Regions from separate parts of the Desulfuromusa ferrireducens genome, predicted to be linked through region 2. Evidence: riboswitches for the same ligand, from Rfam matches in the RefSeq annotation. Region 2 holds a riboswitch; the other holds the start of a gene.
The links. A riboswitch is a leader RNA that binds a small molecule or an ion and turns the genes downstream of it on or off. The one in region 2 is predicted to bind S-adenosylmethionine.

Region 1 (5,311 bases), 2.2 Mb from region 2:
CTACGTGAAATTGCCGAGGGAGATGCGGATCTAACCAAAACCCTTAAAATCACCTCCAATGACGAAATCGGTCTTCTGGCCAGCAACTTCAATCGCTTTGTGGAACGACTGCGTGGAATAGTCGAAAACACCCGCAAAACCGCAACCGGACTATCGGAAGCGACCAGCGCCATCCGCAGCCGCTCCAGCGAAGTCAGCCACGCGGCCGATCAGCAGACCAAGGCGATGGAAAAGTCCCACCTGAGCGTCACCGAAATCGGCAAGTCCGCGGGTGAAATTGCCGACAGCGTTTCCAACCTCGTGGCCTCGGTGCAACAGAGCGCCGCAGCCACCCACGAACTGGAATCAACCACCATCAGTATTACCGAACAGATGGAAAACCTGTTCGGCATTATCAGCGATATATCCAGTTCCATCCATCAACTCTCCTCCTCCAACGAGCAGATTGATGGCAACATCATTGAACTCTCCAACAACACCAGAGAAACCTCACAATCGGCAAAAGAACTTGAGCAGGCGACCAGCACGATTGAACAGAGTGCCGAACAGACCAGCAAACTCGCCCAGCAAGCAGCAGCAGAAGCCCTTGAGGGAAAAGCCGCAGTTCAAGACACGATTCGCGGAATCAGCGGTCTGCAGCAGATAATGGAACAGGCCCACTTGGCCATCAGCGATTTAGGCGAACGTTCAGACGCCATAGGTAACATTGTCAACGTCATCGCCGATGTTGCCGATCAGACCAACCTGCTGGCTCTCAACGCAGCCATCATCGCCGCCCAAGCAGGTGAACACGGTCAAGGTTTTGCTGTCGTCGCCGATGAAATCCGCAATCTGGCGGAGCGCACCTCGGTGTCGACAAAAGAGATTGCCGAAATCATCGAGAATCTCCAGGAAGGGACACAGACCGCCGTCTCAACAATCGAAGCAGGGAGCCTGCGCGCGCAGCAAGAGGTCGCTAGGTCTCATGCGGCCGGTGAAGCACTGGAAAAACTGCACGAAAGCTCGCTGATCTCGACCGAGCAAATTACCGGCATCGCTAACCAGACCCTGAAGCAGTCGAAAGAAAACCGCAACATCAGTCAGGCAGTGCTGGCCATCACCAATATGGTCGACCAGATTGCCAGCTCCATCGGTCAGCAGACGGCCAGCACCCGCAATCTGTCTAACGCCGCTGAATCGATGAAAAATATCGCGGCGCGGGTCAAAAACAGCACCTCCGAACAAGGGCGGGGCAGCCAGCAGATTGCGCAGAGTATGGAGCATATCCAGCAGATGATAGAACTGATCGATAGTGCGACCCGTGAGCAGAACGACCGCAGCAACGAAGTCGTCGAATCGGTTGCGATGGTCCGCCGCATTGCCGAAGAGAATTCAGAGCGCGCTATCGGCATGGATGCGGTCGTTGAAGACTTGATTAAACATACCGCCCTGCTGCAAAAAGAGATGGGGGCATTCAAAATAAGCGAAGAGGACAGGGAGCCGGCCAAACCAGCAAGCAGTTCCATTTGACAAGTTACAACCGAGTAAGCTAGAGTCGGCCGCACAAGAAAAAATGAACAACGTCTTTATCCAGAGTGGTGGAGGGAAACGGCCCTGCGAAACCACGGCAACCGGCCTTTTGATACAAAAGTATCAGCGGGCGCCCGGTGCCAATTCCTGCCCTGCCGGACCTACGGTCCCGGGGGACAGATGGGGACGGAGCCAGCGATACCACGTATAGTCGTATCTCCAAGGCCCCTTCCCATTATCCCGGGAAGGGGCCTTTTTTGTTAGTATCTGTACCAAAAGGGGAGATGGCTTGAACGATTCCGTTGGCTTGGTCACAACCGAATACGCCGACTTTGATATCGAACTGCGGTTAGAGAGTGGTCGCCTGCTAGGCCCGCTCACCATCGCCTACGAGACTTACGGCCAACTTAACGCTGAGTGCACCAATGTCATTTTAGTGACCCATGCCTGGACTGGCGATGCGCATGCTGCTGGCCGCCATAGCGAGGAAGACCGCAAACCGGGTTGGTGGGACAACATGATCGGCCCCGGCAAAGTCTTCGACACCAGCAAGTATTTCGTCCTCTGCACGAATGTCATCGGCTCGTGCAAAGGGTCCACCGGTCCGACCAGTATCAACCCACGCACTGGCCGCCCCTACCGACTCAACTTTCCAGTGCTGATGATTCGTGACATGGTACGCGCCCAGAAACTGCTGATTGACCACTTGGGGATCAAATCGTTGCTGAGCGTTGTCGGCGGGTCAATGGGCGCAATGCAGGCACTGGAGTGGGGGATTCATTATCCGAAAATGGTCCGTTCCATCGTTCCGATCGCCGGCACGGGAAAAACCTCGCCGATGGCCATCGCACTGAACGCCTTGGCCCGGCAGGCGATTTTCAATGACCCCCTGTGGAAAAAGGGGAATTACCGAACGGAACACCCGCCAGCAGATGGTTTTGCCCTGGCCCGTGCCGTCGGACACATCTCCTTTTTGTCCGACGCCTCAATGAACCTCAAGTTCGAACGGCGCTTCTCGGTACGGGATGGCATGTTCGATTTCTTCGGTAAGTTTGAAATCGAACGCTACCTCGATTACAACGGTGGTAATTTTGTCGGTCGTTTCGACACCAATTCGTTCCTCTACCTGGCCAAGACCCTCGATCTGTATGATGTCGCCTGGAATTTCGATTCGTTCAGCGAAGCGCTCGATCGGCTCAATTGCCCGTCTCTCTGGTTTGCATTCAGCTCCGACTGGCTCTATACACCACAGCAGACTGAAGAGGTGGTCAACGAACTGCAACGCCTCAACAAAACAGTCGACTATCGACTGATCCAGTCCGACTACGGGCATGATTCGTTTCTGGTCGAGCCAGAGAAATTCATCCCCATGTTGCAAGAGTTTCTCGATCTGCAGGCAGCGAAATAGTTTTGCTAAAAAGTAAAGGGTGATTCCGCCGGAATCACCCTTTATTACTTGCCGAACAGGTCCAGTTGCTGAAACCTGTGTTTCTCCGATTTAAATGGTCGTGGCTCAAACCGGGGACATTCGAGCATCAACACCGCGACCGGCTGCTTGCACTGCCGGATACAGCGGCTGCAAAGCTTATTGAATTCTTCTATTTTCTTCTCACTCATACTGACAATCCTTCGCAGTCCCCAGTCTACTGCAGAGGACCGAAGTCTGGCAAGCAGGCAGATACAATCAACTATTGTCTCCGCCCCCGGCAAAATGCTAAATTACTAAATCTCTTCCAGAAACCCAACAAGCCACGGCAAAACAATGACGCCTGAAAAGCTTGAAATTACCATACTCGGATCAGGAACCAGCACCGGCATCCCGGTGGTCGGATGTCGTTGTGCCGTCTGTCGCTCCTCTGACCCGCGCAATCACCGAACCCGCTGCAGTGCGCTCATCGGTTACGGTCAATACAACATTCTCATCGACACCGCAACTGATTTACGCCAACAGGCCCTACGGGAAGACATCTGCCATATTGACGCCGTCCTTTACACCCACAGCCACGCCGATCATATGCACGGGATTGATGATCTGCGCGGATTCAACTTGCGTAGCAAAGATCCGATCCCACTTTACGGCTCCCCCCGGACCCTGGAAAGAGTCCGGGACAACTTCAGCTACATTTTTGCCGATGTCGAAAAGCCAGGCTACGTGCCACGACTCACCCTCTGCCCGATAGAGAGCGGTTTTCCGTTATTCGGCCTGGAAATTATTCCGATCCCGTTAAATCATGGCGGCATGCAAGCCTTCGGCTATCGCTGCGGTCCATTTGCCTATCTGACCGACTGCAATGGCATCCCGGAAACCTCGCTACCGCTGCTTAAAGGTTTGCAGATTCTGGTTCTTGACGGACTGCGTTTCAAACCGCACAACACGCACTTCAACATCCCCCAGGCGATTCAAATGGCGCAAACAATTGGCGCCAGACAGACCATCCTGACCCACCTCAGCCATGAAGTGGATCATCCCAAACATGCACCGCAACTCCCTGAGGGGATCGACTTCGCCTATGATGGACAAAAATTCTCTCTGCCATTGTGCCAAGCCGACGAACAATCGCAGTGGAGACGGCGGCCATGAATACCGAGCTGCGATTGCACGGTCGCATCAACGATAATATCGAATACTTCGCCACTGCTGCGGGTTGCCGCACGGCCCATCACCATTTCTACCAGGTTTCGGACCAGTCCTTGCGCTTTTTCGCCCCGGGCAACGAACTGATCCTCGACGAGCAGGGCGTTCGTCAACTGGGGAATGGCGGCAGTTTCTGTGAATACATGTTCGGTGTCGATCAGCCGCTGGCCGATCTATCGAAGGACGGCATCGTTAACCGCCTGACCCTGCTGGGTGTCAGCTATGACGAATCGGGCAATCTGCACATCGATGAAATGAACCGTACACAGCACACCTACGAACAGATCTTTTTCGAAGGACATGCGGTTTATAACTGCTTTTTCTTCATTGACGGACTTGACGCCCAAACCCACCGGCAGCAGCAAGAACAGGTGCTACGACGACTAGGAAAAGTCCTCAAGCGACTGACCAACCTCAACCAACGGGACGATTCCCAACTGGTCACCGAATTACTGACCCAACTACCAGAGCAATGCACTATCTATCTGGTCTGCCTGATCAACTCCCGCCATCGTCGCTATCTGCAAGAATTTCAGCGCCTTTATTACCAACATCGTTCGATACCGGATAGCAACTTTACCGAGTTACAGATGTTGGCCAATGACATGGGAATTGATCGTTACCAACAAGAGCGAATCCGCGTCGATGTCATGTATCGGCACCGCGATAATTACCGGATCATCGATGAATACAAAAAGATTCTGATTGCCTGCCATCAACAAGGACACCTCGGCAGTGAACAGCACGCTCGGCTGACCAGACTGAAAACCCTTTCGGTGCGGAATAAAATACCTTCGGCCCTGTTCCTCACCCTGGATGAGCAACTCAAGACCGCACCGGAAGTCTCGGCCGAAGAACCGGACTATATCGTCACGACCCGCCAGATACTCCAGGGAATCTTCGCGCGCGACGACACCCCCGGCGGCAACATCGGCAATCAAGAGATGGAGCGCTTACTGTTCGCCAAATTGCAGGCAAATCGAAATCGCGATCATAGCTTTGAACAATTACTCCTGGAAACCGGTAAAATCTGCGACGAACAAATCCGCGACGGAGCGCCGCTGGCGTTACTGGAAAACTTTTCCTACATCATCACCTTCTTCGACCGCTACGACAGCACCTCGACCCATTTGAGCCAGATGGCTTTCATGGAGAATTTCCGTATCA
Region 2 (5,311 bases):
CCCGAAATCGCCTCCAAAACAGCCAACGACTGTTTATACTGAATCTCACGCGCGCTGGTTGCACGCGAATGGGACTCACTGCGTTCCAGAGCCACCTCCATTGCCTTGCGGGTCGCAGCGATGGTCTTATCCAACTGCTCACTCAAGTCAGCGCCAAACTTCCGAAAACTTTCATCGAGGCTTTGTCGCAAAGCCCAGCTGATCTGCTCGACATTCTGGTTGAGTAATTTTTTACTCGCTTCGCGCAAACGGTTAACAGTCCGCTTACGACGGTACTTTTTTGTAAAAAACTTACGTGAGAAACGCTGGCCCAACGGGTCCATAGCAGAAGTAAAAAGATCGTCACTCCAGGCCGGCACAGTAAATGGTGCATATGAGGTCTGCGCCACCGGGGCCTGATAGGGAATCTCGAAAAGCTCAGCAGCACTCTGCCGAACCTGCTCGATGAGTTTATTGCTCCGCTCCTGATTGAGACTCAAGAGTCCGGTGGCTTCTGCCCTGATCACTTCGGTCAGGTCGCGCAGCGAAGGCGCGAAGAACTGACCCGTTTCTTCAGCGATCGTTTGATGCACCAACTGCTCCATCTGCTCCGGATCTTCGACAGACTCGATACGAGACTCGACCAGAGGAAGGATCTGTTGCTTGCAGCGTTCGCGCAAATCAGCAATCTCTTCACCCAGCTTTTCAACCACCCGCGTTAGATCTCCGGCCAAAATATCGGCGGAAGCCTGCTGCTCCCGCTCAACAGCAGGCAGAGACTTGCGAAACAGCTCGAGACGACGGTGAAGCTCTGCTTCCGGCAACTTAAGAGCACTTAAGGACAGTTGCAGTTGCAGCGCCGCTTCGTTGATCAGATCCAATGTCCGCCGGGTAAGCGCGTCGTGCAAGGTCTGCTGTTTTTCACGGGCAAAGAAATCGATCAGACTTTGCTCGACCTGCTGCATCCCACTATTTTTCCACCCTAGCGTATCCCCCTCCAAACGTGCTTTCAAACCGCTGCGGGCGGATAAGGGCAACACCTGCGGAGAGCCATCACAAAAAGGCTCTAACTGATTCGCTAAAAATTGCAGTGATGCCACGCGATCTTTTTCATTGAGAAAATCAACCTTATTCAACAGATAGAAAGTTCGTGGCAGGCGTTTCTTAATCTGTTGCAGATAATCAAGTTCCATCTCGGTAATCGGCGGGTCCGGAGAAACCAGAAACAGGGCAGCATCGCACTGGGGAAGAACCTGATGGGCAACTTCAGTATTATGCCTGAGGGTCGAACCGATACCGGGAGTGTCGATCAGGACAACCCCCTGTTGCAGCAACTTTGCCGGATGCCGAATCTCGACCCGGCTCACCTGACGCTGATTGTGTGGATTGCCCGCCTCGGTGACATAGTCGGCAAGAACAGAGGCTAATCCCTGCTTGTCAGCGGCCTGAATATGTTCGGGCTCGGCGCGATCGAGAAAATGCACCTGGATACTAATCTCGGCACCGGCACTGATAAATGTTGGAATTGCCGTCACCGGCAAGATATCGGTCGGCAACAGGTCATCACCGAGCAGAGCATTGAGCAAGGTACTTTTGCCGCGTTTGAACTGTCCCAGTACGGCCAGATGGAAACGACCTTCAACAAGACGCGATTGCAAGGTCCGCAGCTCATCACAACTGACGGAGTAATCGCTTCCCAGCTCAAAAAGGCAGGTAATCGCCCGGGTCAGAAGTCCTGACAGGCCAGTCGTATCATTCAATTCAGCGGGTGTAGCACCCACCGGCAACTCCTCTTCCATTGCTCTCCCTCACGTTCAGAAACCATCAGATATCCACGCCCTTAAAGGACAGCAGAATAGCACAACTGATGACTGAAGGGGGAGAGAGATCACCGTTACCCGTGACTGATTCTACCCAAAGGCCTGACGTAGATCAGCAATCAAATCATCAGGATCTTCCAGTCCGACCGACAGGCGTAACAAACTATTGCAGATTCCTAGCCGCTGCCGCTCTGCTTCAGGAATATCGCCGTGGGTCTGCACTGCGGGCAGAGTCATTAAGGTTTCTACCCCACCAAGGCTTTCGGCAAATGAAATCAGCTGTAACTTTTCCAGCACCTGTTTTGCCAACTCAGGGGTTTTGACTCGAAAAGAGAGCATGCCGCCAAAGCCACTGGCCTGCTGTCGGGACAAATCGTATCCCGGATGTTCGGGCAATCCCGGATAGTAAACCTTAGTCACCTGCGGTTGGTGCTGCAGCCAATGCGCCACCTTCAATGCGCTGGCAGAGTGACGTTCCATCCTTAGCGGCAGGGTTTTCAAACTACGAATCAATAGCCAACAATCCTGCGGCGGCAGAATTGCGCCGGTGGAATTCTGCAAAAAATAGAGCCGTTCCCCCAGAGCCTCATCCTTGGCAACCAGAACCCCGGCACACAGATCACTGTGCCCGCCCAAATACTTGGTCGCCGAATGAACGACAACGTCCGCCCCAAGCTCTAAGGGACGTTGTAACGCCGGGGTCAGAAAGGTGTTGTCGACAACAAACAGCAGCCCACGCGCCTTGCATAACTCACTTAAGGCACGAATATCGGCGATCCCGAGCAACGGGTTCCCCGGGGTTTCAACCAACAGGGCTTTGGTCTGCGCGGTCATTGCGGCCTCAACTGCGGCGCTATCCGCAGTATCAACATAAACAGTGTGGATGCCGAACTTGGCAAAAACCTCTTCGAGAACCCGGTAAGTCCCGCCGTATAGATCCTCTGAGACCAGCAACTGATCACCACTGGAGAAATGTAGAAACAAGGTGGTCAACGCGGCCATTCCAGACGCAAAGGCCAGGCCTCGCGCCCCCCCCTCTAACTCGGCAAAGGCATTTTCCAAAACTTCACGGGTCGGATTTCCGCTACGGGTATAATCATAACCAGTACTCTGGCCGACCCCCGGATGCCGGTAAGTGGCACTGGGATAGATTGGAAAACTGATCCCGCCGGTTTGATCATCATGGCCGACACCGATCTGCACACTACGGGTCGCCAGGCTGTCATAGGTTCTTTTGGACATCATCATCCCCTTTCGGAATTCAAGATCACGAAGGGCGCAAAAAAGCCCCTTCTCACAGGCAAGAGAAGGGGCTTCAATAATAACGCAGCTTGAAGCACCGACCTCATCGTTCCCGACACTTGCGAATGGCAAGATCGAGCAGGAATTAGCACCATCTGCTCAATCAAATGATCGAACCGGTTGCTGTGGCTTCGCAGGGCCTGTCCCTCCACCACTCTCGATAAAGACTGTCAATTATCATTTCAAGAATCGACCAATTTACGGTTACCGTGCGATAACCGGCCAACTCATTCTTCCGCGGAACGGACCAGACTAATCAAAAAGAACACTCGACAAATAACGTTCACCGGAATCGGGCAGGATAACAACGATATTTTTCCCGGCAAACTCAGGGTCGGCCGATAAGCGGACGGCTGCGGCAACGGCAGCACCGCAAGAGATCCCCGAGAGGAGCCCTTCTTCAATAGCCAAGCGCCGTGCGTACTCGATCGATTCTTCGTTGGTCACTGTTTCGACCCGGTCAACCATGTCCAGATCGAGGGTATCAGGGATAAAACCGGCCCCGATTCCCTGGATCTTGTGCGGCCCCGGTTGCAGCATCTCACCAGCAAGATGTTGACTGAGGACCGGGCTGTCGGCCGGCTCTACGGCCACCGAGAGGATCTGCTTGCCGCGAACATTTTTGATATAGCGCGAAATGCCGGTGATAGTGCCGCCGGTTCCGACTCCGGAAATCAGGACGTCAATTTGACCATCAGTGTCCTCCCATATTTCCGGACCGGTCGTCTGCTCGTGGATCGCTGGATTGGCTGGATTTTTAAACTGATGCAAGAGCAAATAGCGAGCCGGGTCCGACTCAGCCATCTGTTCGGCTTCGTTAACCGCGCCAGCCATCCCCTTAGCACCGGAGGTCAGAACCAGATTAGCACCAAAAGCCTTGAGGACTTTACGCCGTTCCAAGCTCATCGTCTCAGGCATCGTCAGGGTAATCGGAATTCCCTTGGCAGCGGCGACAAACGCTAGGGCGATGCCGGTATTTCCACTGGTTGGCTCAACAATCTCCATCCCAGGCTTTAACTTTCCGTTTTTTAGCGCATCCCAGATCATTGACGCGCCTATCCGACATTTGACCGAATAAGCAGGATTGCGCCCTTCAACTTTGCCAAAAACATTAGCGCCACCTGGTGCCACCACACGGTTTAAACGCACCAACGGTGTCCGACCGATCGACAATGAATTATCGTTAAAAATCTGGCCCATCTATTCCTCCTCAAACTGCTAAATTGCGGCTGCGATCTCTGGTAAACAACTCAATATCAAGCTACCTACAGCCACACTGCCTACGTTGCTTTGTGAAACATATCTCGCCACAGTAGAATAGTCAAGTTCACAATTGAGCTTACCCGCCTTTTGCTACTCCAGAAGTAAAGAAATAACACCAGGCAGACAAGCACAACGTCTGTAATCAGAAATAGTTATCCGCACCAATACAAACAAAAAAAGCCGTACAATACCCTGGCCAATCGCCAGAACTTGTACGGCTTTGAATAATTCCCTTACTCTACCTTAAGTCGAACTCTCGACCTCTTGAGGATCAGGAACCTCACTCACAGAATCATCGGCAGAATCATCGGCAGAATCATCGGCAGAATCATCGACTGGTTCGGGATCAATCTGCAGCTGATGACTATATTTATTCTGATGCTGGTGACGTTGTTGCATTTCTTGTTGCTCTAGATGCTGGTTCTGATGCTCCGCTTGCTGACCAAGGTCGCTACCGTTCGCACCACCACTCCCGTTGTCGCCGCCATCACCGCCGCCGCCATCACCGCCGCCGCCATCACCGCCGCCGCCATCACCGCCGCCATCACCACCGCCGCCATCACCGCCGCCATCACCGCCGCCGCCATCACCGCCGCCATCACCACCGCCGCCATTTTTTGCCAGCGCCGTCTGCAGTGAAAATCCGCCGCTAGACAGGTCAAAAGCCACCGGACTCAACATAAACAGCAGCAACAGAGACCAGGTCAGCCAGGATTTTTTCAGCACTCTTTTCATTTGATCCTCCTTAGATCATAGTGTAAGACAGAAAAGCCCTATGCACTGTTAAACGAACCCAGAAGGAATCGGTTGACAAAAAAGATTGGCGGAATAATTATTTCGGCCGCTTGCGCAAAAACAGCACCAAGGCCCCAGCTCCACCGTACTGCCTCGGGGCTCGCGCCCATTCGGCGACCCACTTGCAGCCCTCGGTCGACAGGAAGCGTTCT

Region 1: it holds a riboswitch for S-adenosylmethionine, as region 2 does, so the genes downstream of both, metX (homoserine O-acetyltransferase MetX) here and ACZ5PT_RS11430 (trans-sulfuration enzyme family protein) in region 2, are expected to answer to the same signal.

Annotation. Positions count from the first base shown of each region.
Region 1 covers NZ_AP042415.1:274,384-279,694, forward strand. The annotation lists gene ACZ5PT_RS01255 (methyl-accepting chemotaxis protein) at 1-1,509, shown strand, start outside; SAM riboswitch class I at 1,563-1,696, shown strand; gene metX (homoserine O-acetyltransferase MetX) at 1,799-2,917, shown strand; gene ACZ5PT_RS01265 (hypothetical protein) at 2,962-3,126, opposite strand; gene ACZ5PT_RS01270 (GPMC system MBL fold metallohydrolase) at 3,272-4,090, shown strand; gene ACZ5PT_RS01275 (TIGR04442 family protein) at 4,087-5,311, shown strand, end outside.
Region 2 covers NZ_AP042415.1:2,537,124-2,542,434, reverse strand. The annotation lists gene ACZ5PT_RS11435 (dynamin family protein) at 1-1,778, opposite strand, end outside; gene ACZ5PT_RS11430 (trans-sulfuration enzyme family protein) at 1,890-3,041, opposite strand; SAM riboswitch class I at 3,142-3,268, opposite strand; gene cysK (cysteine synthase A) at 3,354-4,301, opposite strand; gene ACZ5PT_RS11420 (hypothetical protein) at 4,608-5,099, opposite strand; gene ACZ5PT_RS11415 (Smr/MutS family protein) at 5,197-5,311, opposite strand, start outside.